2 regions of the Bacillus sp. AK124 genome follow, and region 2 is predicted to be linked to the other one. Evidence: predicted binding sites of a transcription regulator. Region 2 holds the regulator's gene; the other holds the start of a gene.
What was found. The regulator Rex, encoded in region 2, represses fermentation and respiration genes when NADH is low (regulators of the CRP and FNR family bind a similar motif). The targets are predictions, from matches to a motif close to TTGTGAAATATTTCACAA.

Region 1: the regulator Rex is predicted to act here: its motif matches at 4,872-4,889, upstream of M1E06_RS11360 (nitrate reductase subunit alpha).

Annotation. Positions count from the first base shown of each region.
Region 1 is NZ_CP096378.1:2,284,886-2,292,655, reverse strand. Features, by position in the region: gene narH (nitrate reductase subunit beta) at 1-1,131, opposite strand, end outside; gene M1E06_RS11360 (nitrate reductase subunit alpha) at 1,121-4,807, opposite strand; gene M1E06_RS11355 (DUF438 domain-containing protein) at 4,981-6,222, opposite strand; gene M1E06_RS11350 (DUF1858 domain-containing protein) at 6,219-6,443, opposite strand; gene M1E06_RS11345 (TIGR04053 family radical SAM/SPASM domain-containing protein) at 6,550-7,653, opposite strand; gene M1E06_RS11340 (cyclic nucleotide-binding domain-containing protein) at 7,766-7,770, opposite strand, start outside.
Region 2 is NZ_CP096378.1:3,660,649-3,668,418, reverse strand. Features, by position in the region: gene tsaD (tRNA (adenosine(37)-N6)-threonylcarbamoyltransferase complex transferase subunit TsaD) at 1-139, shown strand, start outside; gene M1E06_RS18435 (ABC-F family ATP-binding cassette domain-containing protein) at 379-2,304, opposite strand; gene moaC (cyclic pyranopterin monophosphate synthase MoaC) at 2,451-2,957, shown strand; gene M1E06_RS18425 (redox-sensing transcriptional repressor Rex) at 2,961-3,605, shown strand; gene M1E06_RS18420 (twin-arginine translocase TatA/TatE family subunit) at 3,644-3,817, shown strand; gene tatC (twin-arginine translocase subunit TatC) at 3,824-4,600, shown strand; gene M1E06_RS18410 (YdiK family protein) at 4,645-4,836, opposite strand; gene M1E06_RS18405 (CPBP family intramembrane glutamic endopeptidase) at 4,836-5,570, opposite strand; gene groES (co-chaperone GroES) at 5,796-6,080, shown strand; gene groL (chaperonin GroEL) at 6,125-7,759, shown strand.

The DNA of each region.
Region 1 (7,770 bases), 1.4 Mb from region 2:
AGGGAAGATATCTTCAGCTGATTGGGCCGTTCCTTTTCCTTCAAACATATTCATAATCGGACTGAGCGGCGGAATATACCATACCATCGGCAATGTCCGGTATTCAGGATGCAGCGGCAGAGCGATTTTCCAATCGATGATCATTTTGTAGATCGGAGATTTTTGCGCTGCTTCGATCCACTCCAGCGGAATGCCTTGAGCTTTTGCTTCTTCTGCGACAGCGGGATCATTCGGATCAAGGAAAATTTCCAGCTGGGAGTGATATAGATCTTTTTCATTTTCGGCTGAAGCCGCTTCTTCGACTTTATCTGCATCATAAAGCATGACTCCGAGATAGCGGATTCGGCCGACACATGTCTCAGAGCAGATTGTCGGCAGTCCTGCTTCAAGACGAGGGAAGCACAATGTGCATTTTTCCGCCTTGTTCGTCTGCCAGTTGAAATACACTTTTTTATAAGGGCATGATGATACACAGTGTCTCCATGAGCGGCACGCATTTTGATCGACGAGAACGATCCCGTCTTCTTCGCGTTTGTACATCGCTCCCGACGGACAGGAGGAGACGCAGGAAGGATTGATGCAGTGTTCGCATATCCTTGGCAGATACATCATAAAGACGTCTTCAAATTCAGTCTTGATCGATTCTTCCATTTTTTTGACGTTTGGATCTTGAAGGCCTGTAATGTGGCCGCCGGCAAGATCGTCTTCCCAGTTCGGACCCCATTCAAGGTTCATGAAGTCTCCCGTAATGGAAGACTTCGGCCTTGCAACAGGCTGGTGTTTTTTCTCCGGACTGTTTGTCAGCGTTTCATAATCATAGTTCCAAGGTTCATAGTAGTCATCGATCGTCGGCTGGTACGGGTTGTAGAATAAATTCATGAGCCGCGTTGTTTTGGCGCCTGATTTGAGCTGAAGTTTGCCTTTTTTCAGCTCCCAGCCGCCTCTGTATTTATCCTGGTCCTCCCATTGTTTAGGGTAGCCGATGCCCGGTTTTGTTTCGACGTTGTTGAAGTACATATATTCTGCACCGGAACGGTTTGTCCATGTGTTTTTGCATGTGACGCTGCATGTATGGCAGCCGATGCATTTATCAAGGTTCATTACCATTCCGATTTGAGCTTTAATCTTCAAGCCAATCGACCTCCTTCAATTTTCTGATCACGACATTGAGGTCGCGCTGATTTCCTGTCGGCCCGTAGTAGTTGAATCCGTAGCTGAGCTGGCCGTAGCCTCCGATCATCTGCGTCGGCTTGACATGGATGCGGGTCGGACTGTTATGGGTTCCACCGCGGTTATTCGTCAGCTTTGTTCCCGGTACATTGATATGCCGGTCTTGGGCATGGTGCATAAAGGCCATTCCTTTTGGAATCCGGTGTGATGTCACGGCCCGTGCGACGACGACTCCGTTTCGGTTGAAGCATTCGATCCAGTCGTTGTCCTGAATGTCGGTTTCTTCCGCATCGTCTTTATTCATCCAGACTGTCGGCCCGCCTCTGAAAAGGGTAAGCATCGGCAGGGAATCAAAATACATGCTGTGAACCGACCATTTATTATGCGGCGTTAAATAGTTTAAAACGATTTCTTTTCCTTCCTGATCCGGACGCTTGTTCAAGAAAGGGCGGTGGATCAGGATCGGCTTGAATGTCGCCATGTTCTCGCCGAATTCCGTCATCATTTCATGATCAAGGTAAAAAGACTGTCTGCCGGTCAGCGTTCTCCACGGAATCAGTTTTTCAACGTTCGTTGTAAACGGAGAATAGCGCCGTCCGCCTTTTTCAGAACCGCTGAAAGCAGGGGAGGTGATCACCGTTTTCGGCTGAGCCGAAATTTGCTCAAATGTAAAGCATTCCTCTTCCCGTTCTTCAGCTAAGTCTTTCAACTCAAGATTCGTTATTTTTTCAAGCGATTCCCACGCTTTAACGGCTACTTTCCCGTTTGAAGTGGAAGAGAGGGTCAATACCGCTTCCGCAGCCTGTCTTGCATCACTGATGTCAGGACAGCCTTTGGCGATCGTGTCGTCTTTTACGACGCCGAGCGTTTTTTTGAGGGAATCATATTCCGCTTCAACAGACCAGTTCATACCTTTCGTACCAAACGGCTGTTTGACAACATTCGGCCCAAGCGATGTCATCTTATTGAAAATCTGCTTGTAATCCCGTTCCACAACATGAATTTGCGGCATTGTTTTGCCGGGAACGGCAGGGCAGTCGCCTTTGCTCCAATCTTTGATTTTCCCGAGCGGCTGCGCCATTTCCTGTGGAGTGTCATGGAGAAGAGGAGTCGCAACAGCCTCTTTTACAGGTTCCATGTCCATTTCTTCAGCCAGATTGGAAACCGCTTTTGCCAATGCTTTGAAAATATCCCAATCAGACTTTGCTTCCCACGGCGCGCTGATTGCCGGGTTAAACGGGTGGATGAACGGATGCATATCCGTGCTGCTGAGATCGTGTTTTTCGTACCATGTGGCCGCAGGGAGCACGATGTCTGAATAAAGGGCTGTTCCCGCCATCCGGAAATCGAGATTGACCAGTAAGTCGAGTTTGCCTTCAGGCGCTTTGTCACGCCATGTGATTTCTTCGGGACGGATGCTGTCCTGATCATCGTTCATCAGTCCGTTAGTCGTGCCGAGCAAGTGCTTCAGAAAATATTCATGACCTTTGCCGGAGCTCGAGATTAAGTTGGCTCTCCAGACAAATAGATTTCTCGGGAAGTTCTTTTCATTGTCAGGATCTTCAATCGAAAACTTGAGATTTTTCTCCTCAAGCTGTCTGGCGATATAGCTTCCGACTTGCTGAGCGTTCTCAGCGCCTGCTTTTTCTGCTTCTTTATACAGATCGATACCGTTTTTCTCAAACGTCGGATACGATGGAAGCCATCCGAGTCTTGCCGCCAGCACATTGTAATCGGCGTGGTGCTTGTAGCGCGATGTTTTTGCGATAGGGGAAGCAAGCCCGCTGATTTCCTGATCTTCATAGCGCCACTGATCGGTAGCGAAGTAGAAAAATGATGTTCCGTTTTGCAGTTTGGCAGGGCCTCCCCAGTCTTTTGCCGTCGCGATCGTCTGCCATCCTTCGGCCGGCCGGAGTTTTTCCTGGCCGACATAGTGGGCCCAGCCGCCTCCGTTAACCCCTTGAGCTCCGACGAGAAGCACAAGGTTCAGCACAGCTCTGTAAATGGTGTCTGAATTGAACCAATGGTTAATCCCGGCGCCGACAATGATCATTGAACGGCCCTCTGTGTCAATCGCATTTTGCGCGAATTCCCTTGCGATTTTGATCACCATTTCACTTTTAATGCCGGTAATCGGCTCTTGCCAAGCCGGTGTAAACGGTTCAGGATCATCAAATGATGCCGGCGTCTGCCCGTCAATTCCGCGGTTGACGCCATAGTTGGCGAGCGTCAGGTCGAAAACGGTAGAAACAAAAACTTCCTCTCCGTCCAGAATCATTTTTTTGATCGGAAGCGGTCTTTCAAGCACTTTATTGCCGTCATGTGAGAAGTAAGGAATGTTGACCGTGCCGATCATATCTTCGTGTCCAAGCATGGAAAGCCGAGGTGTGATCGGTTTTTCTGAATCCTCATCAACCATGCGCAGATTCCATTTTCCTTGGCCGTCCCAGCGGGAGCCCATCGTGCCCTGCGGAATCGCAAATCCATCTGTGTCTTCATCCCAAACGGCAGGCTTCCACTCATCATGTTCTGTCGCACGCCCGATATCTTTAGCATGGAGGAAGCGGCCTGCTGTGAACGTTCCGTTTTCCTCTTTCAAAGTCACCAAAAACGGGAAATCGGTATATTGTTTTGCATAATCAATAAAACGCTCCGTTTTCTGGTTGACATAAAAGTCTTGGAGAATGACGTGGCCCATCGCCATGGCCAGTGCGCCGTCCGTGCCTTGTCTGATGCTCAGCCAATCATCGGAAAACTTTGAGGACTCGGCAAAGTCCGGGCTGATCGAAATCACTTTTGCCCCTTTATAGCGGGCTTCGGCTAAAAAGTGAGCGTCAGGCGTTCTGGTAAGCGGCACATTAGAACCCCATGTCATGATGTAGCCTGAATTGTACCAGTCGCTGCTTTCCGGAACGTCGGTTTGATCTCCCCAAATTTGCGGTGAAGCAGGAGGGAGGTCGGCATACCAGTCATAGAAGCTCAGCATCGGCCCGCCGATCAGGGACATAAAGCGTGACCCTGCTGCGTGGCTGAGCATCGACATGGCTGGAATCGGCGAGAAGCCGACATTTCGGTCAGGACCGTATTTGGCAATGGTGTACAGAAGGGAAGCCGAAATCAGCTTCAGGACTTCGCTCCATTCGGCGCGGACAAATCCGCCTTTTCCGCGCGCCTGTTTATAGGCCTTTGCTTTTTCAGGGTTTTCGATAATTGATTTCCATGCTTCCAGCGGATTTTTGCTGCTGTTTAGCGCCTCGCGCCACATCTGGATCAGCACACCGCGTACATACGGATATTTCACGCGGAGCGGGCTGTATATATACCAGGAAAAGCTCGCTCCTCTCGGACAGCCGCGCGGTTCAAAGTCCGGCATATCAGGGCCAGTCGAAGGGTAATCGAGTCGCTGCCCTTCCCATGTGACGATTCCGTTTTTGACGTAGATATTCCAGCTGCAGGAGCCTGTACAGTTCACCCCGTGGGTAGAGCGAACCACTTTATCATGCTGCCATCTATTTCTGTATACATCTTCCCAATTCCGGTCTTCATAAGTGGTTTGGCTGTGTTGATTGGAATGGCGTTCAATAGGAGAGAAATAATTTAATCTCCTGAAAATGGGACTCTGTTTCTTTTTTTTCATTGCTGGTTCACTCCTTCTGAGTCAGTGATGCTACCCTCACTATATATGGAGGAGGCGCTGGACCTTGTTAAATTTGTCACATGGTTTCGGGTTTTCACAAATTTGTCACATTTTCAGGAGGGGGAGAGGGAGGACAAAAAAACAGCCTGCATGGAAGCGGGCTGTCGAATGGGTCAATCGCTCGTGTTCAAAATTCTCTTTTCCCCGGTAATCTCTTGAATCGGGGCGATGTTCTGGGTGAATTCCAAAGTTCCGATATAGCGGCCGTTTTCATCGCGTACGGCAAAATAGCGGATGAACACGTATTTGTCTTTAAATTTGATCCAAAAGTCTTCAACGTCTTTTTTGCCTGATTTAAAGTCGTCAAGAAGTTTGTTGACGATGTGGACGCTTGCCGGCGGATGGCAGTTTTGGACGGTCCGGCCGATTACGGCTTTTGTCCTTGCGAAAATCCGTTCCTTTCCGTGTGAAAAATAGCGGACCACATCGTTTTCATCGATGAAGGTGATATCGACCGGAAGATGGTTCATCATGTGCTCAAGCTGGGCCACGGACAGAATACCCGTAGGGAGCCTGACATATCCGTCAGCCGCTTCTTCTGTTGTTTTGAGCTGATGGCGTTCAGGCTTCCACACCGTTTCCGGAGCAGTCAGGCAATATCCGATCTCGTCGCTTTCAGCCGCGATTTTCAGCCATTCGTCTTCTGTCAGCGTTCTGAGCGCCATCGGCAAGAGGATATTTTCTTCTTTATAAATCATTTCCGTGCCTTCTTGAATGATAAACGTTAGCTCGCGGATGACTTCATCTTTTTTGTCCGGCGTATACTCTTCCAACAAACGCTTCACTTCTTTGATGCTCTTGCGGATAAAATCATCGACAGCCCACATCACTTGGCTGGGCCCAGTAATTCCGTACTTTTCTAAATAGGGGAAGAGAAGATTTTCTTTTCTGCTGTAATGTTTGTCGACATCGGCGAGCAAGTTCAAGTCTGTGAGCAGCTTGAGAATGTTGTCGCGGTGATCTTCTTTTTCAAAACGTTCCAAATGAAGCTGCATTTTAAAGTTCAAAAGGAGGTCGATTTCTTTATTTTCTTTCATAAAAGTATGAACGGGATGGCCTGGCTGCTTATCGGCGTCAGCGCGGTGAATGTCTTCAATCGATCCTTTAAACACAGCGGCGTGAACGGAACAAAGCTCTTGAATTTCTTCGGGGGTAATGCCTTCTTCCTTCATTAACGCCTGTTCCAGCTGAGCGATTTCTTCAGCATTGACTGAACCGAACGTCTTTTCAAACCGTTTTTTGACGTCGGCAAGCGGTTTTCCTTTATGAAGGTCGATGATGATTTCTTTCAGAAGCTGCTTTTTTTCCTCTGGCAGACCTTGCTGCGTTTCCCGGTTGTTAATCATTTCGCTCATCGTTTTTCTCCTTTCCAAACGGGGTCAAATCCGTGCGCTTTCAATATGTCTAAGACATGCGGCCATTCGATTTGCATCATTCGCGCGCCTTTCGGAATCGTCACGATACGCCCGGCTGTTTCCAGCATGCCGGGCTTCGTTATGTTTTTAAACCCGGCTTCCTTCATCACGGCTTTTAGTTCAGGATGCAATGTGCAAAGTTCGTATACGGAATCGTTCAAATCAATTTTTTTATGCAGAGGGATCACATCCTTTGATAGTGATGATCATTCTCATCTATACCGTAATACAAGTATGCTGAAAAAAATGTGACGTACATCACATTTTTCAGCGCAAAGCCTTCGGAATATAAATACAGCTCGGGTCGCTTTCCAGATAATCGCCTGTCAGAGCATAGGCACGTGAGCGCGAACCGCCGCACACATGGCGGAATTCACAGACGCCGCATTTTCCTTTAAATCCGTCCGGATTTCGCAAATTCTTAAAGATCGGTGATTCGCGATAAATCTCAGCCAGCGGCTGTTCGCGGATGTTTCCGGCTTTAAACGGCAGGAGTCCGCTTGGATATACATCGCCGATATGGGAGATAAACATAAAGCCGTTGCCATCGTTCACACCTTTCGGAGCCCGGCCCAATCCGCCGATCGCATCCATTTTCCCTTTCTGCAATGCGTGTTCATAGCGGATTTTCATGTTGGGGTCTTTCGCTTCCCGCATTTTTTGTTGAATAACGACCCGTCGGTAGTGCTGGGCTGCTGTCGTTTTGATGTCAAAAGGCGCTTCTTTTGCCAAACGGCTGAGCCAAAGAAAGACTTTTTCATGGTCCACCGGCGAAATCATATCTTCCCGCTTCGCGCGGCCTGTCGGGACGAGAAAAAATACACTCCATAATACACAGTTCAATTCTTCGATCAGCTTTGCCATTTCATCCAGGTAATCGATGTTATAAGCGGATATAACGGTATTAATCTGCAGAGGCAGATGGCATTCATGAATGTAGCGTATGGCCTTCATGGTCAGGTCAAAGGAACCGTCCGTTCCTCGAAAATGATCATGAATCTCTCGGGTTGGCCCGTCCAAGCTGAACGCCCATCGGGATAAGCCGATTTCTTTTGCTGATTGAATCGCTTCTCTTGTAACATTCGGCGTGGCACTCGGGGTCATAGAGACGCGAACCCCTTTTTGGACGGCATACTCAATAATGGCGAATACGTCGTCTCTCATTAAAGGGTCACCCCCTGTCAGCACGAGGAGGGGATTGTCCATCGCATGAATTTGATCGATTAAATCTTTTCCTTCTTTCAGGGTGAGCTCCCGCGGATCGCGTTTATTTTGAGCCGATGCCCGGCAATGAAGGCACTTGAGCTCGCACGCTCTTGTCAGCTCCCAAATGACGATAAACGGAGACTTGTCGAAATCGCAATGTATCATCTTTCATCTGTCCTTTCGTTTGCATTCATGTGTATCGTAGCGGAAATGAAAAAGAAAAAAAGTTAAGTAGATCACATTTAGAAAAGGAAGGGAAAGAAGGGGGAGGCCCTTCTCACG
Region 2 (7,770 bases):
GCTTTTGATCCCGCCGCTTTCGCTGTGTACGGACAATGCCGCGATGATTGCCGCCGCAGGTACGGTTGCTTTTGAAAAAGGAATCAGAGGAAAATATGATATGAACGGTCAGCCTGGCTTAGATCTGACGTCTTATTAAAACCTCACGCTCTGTGAGGTTTTTTTGCCCGGGAATAGTTATTAACAGGTTATTAACATATATCCACAGTCTTGTGTATAATGTTAAAAACCTTAATTTACAGACCTTTTTCACCTGTTAATAATGTGTATAAATATTATGTTTTTTGTGGATATTGTGGGTAAATCGCTTTCTTTCTTTTAAATAAAGGATTTTAATTGTGGACAAAAAAACCGCTCCGGCTTGGAGCGGTTCATCCTTTATTCATTTGTAGAGAGTGTTTCCCATTCTGTTAACAGTTGTTCAAGCTCCTCATTCAGCCGTTCATTTTCAGAGTGGATTTCCTGGACCTTCTCATGGTCTTGGAAGACGGCGGGGTCACACAGGAGCTCTTCATTTTTTTCGATCTGTTCTTCAATGTCCGTAATTCTTGTTTCGATTTCTTCAATCCTGCGCTGCCGCTGGCGTTCTTTTCTTTTCAGCTCTTTTTCTTCTTCATAGCTCTTTTTTGCGCCAGGTTTTTCGGAAGCGTTTTTCTGATGCTCTTCCGTCTGTTTTTCTAGTTCTTTCAGTTCAAGCTGCTGCGCTTTTTTTTCTGTGTAATAATCGTAGTCGCCTAAATATTCTTCTGCTTTGTCGCGGGAAAGCTCCAGTACTTTTGTCGCGATCCGGTTGATAAAATAGCGGTCATGGGACACAAATAATATCGTTCCCGGGTAATCGATCAAAGCGTTCTCCAAGACTTCCTTGCTGTCCAGGTCGAGATGGTTTGTCGGCTCATCAAGAATAAGGAAGTTCGCTTTTTGGAGCATCAGCTTGGCGAGGGCAAGCCTTGCTTTTTCGCCGCCGCTTAACGCGTGTACAGGTTTTAATACGTCTTCTCCCGAAAACAGGAAGTTGCCGAGGCAGGTCCGGATATCCTTTTCATTCATTTCCGGATAATCGTCCCAAAGCTCGTCAAGCACGCGTTTTGACGACGTCAATTCAGCCTGTTCCTGGTCATAGTAGCCGATTGAGACATGGGAGCCTGTCGCGATTGTTCCCGATACCGGCTGCAGCTTTTGAATCAATGCTTTTAAAAGGGTTGACTTGCCGATTCCGTTCGGTCCGACCAGTGCAACGCTTTCCCCGCGGGTGATGTGAAAGTTCAATGAACGGAGAAGCGGGGGCTGCTCCTGATAGCTTACTGTCAAGTCTTCCACCCGCAGTACATCGTTTCCGCTTTGCCTTGTAATTTCAAAGCGGAAAGACGCCGACTTTTCATCTCCGAGCGGTTTGTCCATGATCTCCATCCGTTCAAGCTGCTTTCGTCTGCTCTGCGCCCGTTTCGTCGTCGAAGCTCTAGCCAGATTCCGGTCGACGAACTCCTGCAGCTTGGCGATTTCGTCCTGCTGCTTTTCATAAAGCTTTGTTTCCTTTTCCAGCTGTTCGGCTTTTAATTGGAGATAAGAGCTGTAGTTCCCGGTATATTTTTTGCTTTGGGACCGGCTGATCTCGTAAACTTGGGTAACCACTTTGTCAAGAAAGTACCTGTCATGGGAAACGATTAAAATCGCTCCGCTGTAATTTTGCAAATATTGTTCAAGCCATGTCAGGGTATCGATATCCAAGTGGTTTGTCGGTTCGTCCAAAATGAGGAGGTCGGGTTTTGTCAAAAGCATTTTTCCGAGGGCAAGCCTTGTTTTTTGACCTCCGCTTAAGTCCTGGACGCGGACGGAGTCGTCAAATCCCGCAAAGCCGAGCCCGTGCATGACGGATCTGACCTCTGCCTCATATTGGTAGCCGCCTTTGTCCTTGAACTCCTGCTGAAGCCTGTCATACGTCTTCATCAATGATTCAAGCATGTCCGGTCCGGCCTGCGCCATCTTTTCCTCGATCGCGCGCATTTCTTTTTCCATTTTTTTTAGAAAATCAAATACCGACAGCAATTCCTCTTTGAGCGTCAGCTTGGAATCGAGGCCGGAATGCTGGTCAAGGTAGCCCATCGTCAAATCTTTCGGCTTGATGATGTCCCCCTTTTCATATGAAAGTTTTCCTGCGATAATCTTTAGAAGAGTCGATTTTCCGGCGCCGTTGCGTCCGACGATCGCAATCCGGTCCCGAGATCTGACTTCGAGTTTTATATTCGTTAAAATCGTATCGGCTCCAAACGATTTTGAAAGTTGGTTCACTTGTAAAATCATCATGATCTTTCACCTCTTGTCTGCTATTTTAAGTGTAGCCTATCACTGCGCAGTCAGCAAACAATTAAGTGAACTCTGGAAGATTTTAGCCAAAGAAAAAGACAGAATGAAAAAAATAGTGTATGATCGTTATAAGGAGAGTTCAGAACATGAATGAGTTTACACATTTTAATGAACAAGGCAGAGCCAAGATGGTTGATATAAGCGAAAAGGAAGCTTCAGTACGCACAGCTGCGGCTGTTTCAAGCGTGTCTATGAATCGAACAGTACATGAAAAAATCAAAAACCGGGAAATCGGAAAGGGCGATGTATTGGCGGTGGCGCAAGTGGCCGGAATCATGGCCGCAAAACAGACATCCGCCATCATCCCGATGTGCCATCCGATCGCTCTGAAAGGAGTCGACATCGCCTTTCGCTGGGAGGAGAAAGAACAGAAGAGCATCCTGCATATTCAATCTAAAGTGAAGACCAAAGGGAGCACAGGTGTGGAAATGGAAGCGTTAACTTCGGCCTCCGTATGTGCGCTGACCGTATATGACATGTGCAAAGCGGCGGATAAGGGAATGGTGATAGGACCGACCTTTCTTCTCGAAAAGACAGGCGGGAAAAACGGTGACTATAAAAGGGAAAAAGCTGATGTAGACATGGAGGATTAGTTTATGAACATGGATCATTCAAAAATTCCGCAAGCGACAGCGAAACGGTTGCCATTATATTATCGTTTTTTAAAAAACCTTCATGCATCCGGAAAACAGCGTGTATCTTCCGCTGAGCTGAGCGATGCCGTCAAAGTCGATTCTGCGACCATCCGCAGGGACTTCTCGTACTTCGGCGCGCTCGGAAAAAAAGGATACGGCTACAATGTCAATTATTTGCTGTCCTTTTTCAGAAAGACGCTTGATCAGGATGAAATGACGAACGTAACGCTCATTGGCGTGGGGAATTTGGGGACAGCCTTTCTCCATTACAATTTTATCAAAAATAATAATACAAAAATCGCCATGGCGTTTGACATCAATGAGGAAAAAATCGGAACCGAGGTCGGCGGTGTTCCCGTCTATGATCTGAATAGACTTGAAGAGCATATGACGGATGATATCCCCGTCGCCATTTTGACGGTACCGGCTCAAGCCGCACAGTCGATTACAGACAGGCTGGTGGCGCTTGGCATTAAAGGCATTCTTAATTTCACGCCGGCCCGCTTGAATGTGCCGGAACACATTCGCATTCATCATATAGATTTGGCGGTTGAACTTCAGTCGCTGGTGTATTTCATGAAACATTATTCAATGCAGGAAAAGTAAAACGGAAAACGAAAAATAAAGGAAAGGGGGCAGGCTTTATGCCAATCGGTCCTGGAAGCTTTATTTTAATTGTCGTGGTGGCGCTTTTGATATTCGGCCCGAAAAAACTTCCCGAGCTGGGAAGAGCGGCGGGAAACACGCTGAGGGAGTTTAAGAATGCGACAAAAGGTTTGGCTGACGACGATTCCGATAAAAAGAAAGAAGATCAGTAGGATAGGATGACATTTATGAAGGAAAGAGAAATGTCGCTGATAGAACATATCACAGAACTACGCAGACGGCTTGTGATCACTTTTTTCTTTTTTGTTTTATTTGTTGTGGCAGGCTTTTTATTGGCAAAGCCGCTGATTATCTATCTGCAGCAGACGGATGAAGCAAAGCTGCTGACGCTCAACGCGTTCAAGCTGACCGATCCTTTATTTGTGTACGTGCAGTTCGCTTTCATCATCGGCGCCGTCTTGACTTCGCCGCTTGTTTTATACCAGCTGTGGGCTTTCATTAGCCCGGGGCTGTATGAAAAAGAACGAAAAGTGACGCTCAGCTATATTCCGATATCGATTATTCTTTTTTTAGGCGGCATTGCCTTTTCTTACTTTATTTTATTTCCGTTTGTCGTGGACTTTATGACGAGAGTCTCAGATGATCTGAATGTCAACCAGGTCATCGGAATACACGAATATTTTCAGTTTCTGCTTCAGTTGACGCTTCCTTTTGGCTTATTGTTTCAGATGCCTGTGGTCATCATGTTTATCACAAGGCTCGGCCTCGTGACGCCGATGTTTTTGGCGAAAATCAGAAAATACGCATATTTTGTGTTGTTCGTCATCGCGGCCCTCATTACACCGCCTGAGCTTTTGTCGCATTTAATGGTCTCAGTGCCATTGCTCATTCTTTATGAAATCAGTATCGTGATTTCAAGAATATCCTACAGGCAGGCGCAAAAAACAATGATTCAAGAGGAAAATCAAGCGTTTTTGAACGACCATACTAAATAAGAGCCATTCTTTTTCAGAATGGCTCTTTTCCTTCACAAAAAAGGCTATTGATCTTTTCGTTTCATCTTGCCGGCCAGGGCGAACATTTTAAAGGAAATGCTGATATTATAGGCTGCGAAAAGCATCAGCAGGATCGTGTAAAAAGACCACATGCTTCCGGGCGAGGTTGCCGCCAGATATGTAAACAGCACACCCGTTAATAAATAAATCGCTCCCCAGAATTTAGGGCTTCTCATCATAGAAATCCTCCAATAATCATTTGCATTTTCTCGACGTGTTTCAAATATTCTTCAATAGGCTCCCGGAATGTCTGCAGTAAGACGACGAGCGTATTCATGGCGACATGGGCGAAAATAGGCACGATAATCCGGTTGGTTCTGACATATAAAAAGGAGAATGTGAATCCCATTGCTGTATAAATGAGCAGATGGCTGAAATCCAAATGGACGACCGAGAAGAGCACCGAACTGAACAAAGCGGCAATGAAAAAATTCGTTTTCTCATAGATTGCACCGAAAATGATCTTTCTGAAAATGATTTCTTCAAGAATCGGTCCGAATACAGAAGAGACAAACACCATCAGCGGCAATGCGGTGATGATTTCCATGATCCGCTGCGTATTTTCCGATTCCGGGTTGACCCCGAACAAGTACATTTCGATCGAAGCGGCAATTGACTGCGAAAACAAAGCGAGAAAAACGCCGGCTACCGCCCATCCGATTGACGCTCCAACCGATGCTTTCGGGCGGTTGCGAAGCGTCGTCTTCGGCACCGTCCGCAAAATCAGCAGCACGATAACGAGACAGAGGGTAAACGCGATGACAGACCAGACGCCTGTCAATGTAAGCTGGGCTTCAGCCTTTGGCTGTCCTTTGCCCACTCCCAAAAAGTAAAGAAGAGGCAAGCCGACAGCGGCCGACAATTGCATGAGAACGTATGCCAATATAATAAACCAGTATTGTTTTCTCAAGCTTTATGTACTCCTTTTCTAAAAATCTAATTCAGACTATGTTTATTGTAACACACTCTTTTTAAATTATAGGATGATAAGGACATGCGGAGAAATGTAAGCGCAAAAAAATTTGACCTTATCACTTGAAATTGCCTGGGAGATTCTTTATTATAAGAATTGTGTTAGCACTCACCGAGTGCGAGTGCTAAAATTACATATGAAAATATTGAGGAGGTTGTTTCATTGTTAAAGCCATTAGGTGATCGCGTTGTCATTGAGCTCGTTGAGTCTGAAGAAAAAACTGCCAGCGGAATCGTACTTCCTGACTCCGCAAAAGAAAAACCACAAGAGGGTAAAGTGGTTGCAGCCGGTTCAGGCCGTGTGTTAGAGAGCGGAGAGCGCGTTGCATTAGAAGTTAAAACAGGCGACCGCATCATCTTCTCAAAATATGCAGGTACCGAAGTGAAATATGAAGGTACTGACTACTTAATCTTGCGTGAAAGCGACATTTTAGCTGTTATCGGCTAAGTCATAAATAAAAACGAGACAATTATATAGGAGGTTCGAATAACATGGCAAAAGATATTAAGTTTAGCGAAGAAGCCCGCCGTTCAATGCTGCGCGGTGTAGATGCATTGGCGGATGCTGTAAAGGTAACTTTGGGACCTAAAGGACGCAACGTCGTTCTTGAGAAAAAATTCGGTTCTCCATTAATCACAAACGACGGTGTTACCATCGCGAAAGAAATCGAGCTTGAAGACGCGTTCGAAAACATGGGCGCAAAGCTTGTTGCTGAAGTTGCGAGCAAAACAAACGATGTTGCCGGTGACGGTACAACAACAGCGACAGTTCTAGCTCAAGCGATGATTCGCGAAGGTCTTAAAAACGTAACTGCCGGCGCTAACCCTGTAGGCGTGCGCAAAGGTATCGAGCAGGCTGTGGCTGTAGCGGTTGAAAGCCTGAAAGAAATCTCCAAACCAATCGAAGGCAAAGAATCAATCGCACAAGTTGCTTCAATCTCCGCTGCTGACGAAGAAGTCGGAAGCCTGATCGCTGAAGCGATGGAGCGCGTCGGCAACGACGGTGTCATCACGATCGAAGAATCAAAAGGATTCACAACAGAGCTTGAAGTGGTTGAAGGTATGCAGTTTGACCGCGGATATGCGTCTCCTTACATGGTGACAGATTCCGATAAGATGGAAGCGGTTCTTGAGAACCCGTACATCTTAGTAACAGACAAAAAAATCACAAACATTCAAGAAATCCTGCCGGTGCTTGAGCAAGTTGTTCAGCAAGGCAAACCGTTGCTTCTGATTGCTGAAGACGTTGAAGGTGAAGCTCTTGCAACATTGGTTGTCAACAAGCTTCGCGGAACATTCAACGCAGTGGCTGTTAAAGCGCCTGGATTCGGAGACCGCCGCAAAGCGATGCTCGAAGACATCTCTATCCTGACAGGTGCCGAAGTGATCACAGAAGATTTAGGTCTTGACCTTAAATCAACTCAAATCAACCAATTGGGACGCGCTTCTAAAGTTGTTGTGACAAAAGAAAACACAACAATCGTTGAAGGTGCGGGAGATACAGAGCAAATCGCGGCACGCGTCAACCAAATCCGCGCTCAAGTTGAAGAAACAACTTCTGAGTTCGATAAAGAAAAATTACAAGAGCGCCTAGCTAAGCTTGCAGGCGGCGTAGCTGTCATCAAAGTCGGCGCTGCGACTGAAACAGAATTGAAAGAACGCAAGCTTCGCATCGAAGACGCCCTGAACTCTACTCGCGCTGCGGTAGAAGAAGGAATCGTATCCGGCGGTGGTACAGCTCTTGTCAATGTTTACAATAAAGTAGCTGCCCTTGAAGCTGAAGGCGACGAACTGACTGGTATCAACATCGTTCTTCGCGCTCTTGAAGAACCAATCCGTCAAATCGCGCACAATGCGGGTCTTGAAGGATCTGTCATCGTTGAGCGCCTGAAAGGCGAAGCTATTGGTGTAGGCTACAACGCTGCAACAGGCGAATGGGTGAACATGATCGACAAAGGTATCGTTGACCCTACAAAAGTAACACGCTCAGCTCTGCAAAACGCAGCATCTGTAGCGGCTATGTTCCTGACAACTGAAGCAGTTGTTGCCGACAAGCCTGAAGAAAACAAAGGCGGCGCAGGAATGCCTGACATGGGCGGCATGGGCGGTATGGGTGGAATGATGTAAGCCCAGCGTCC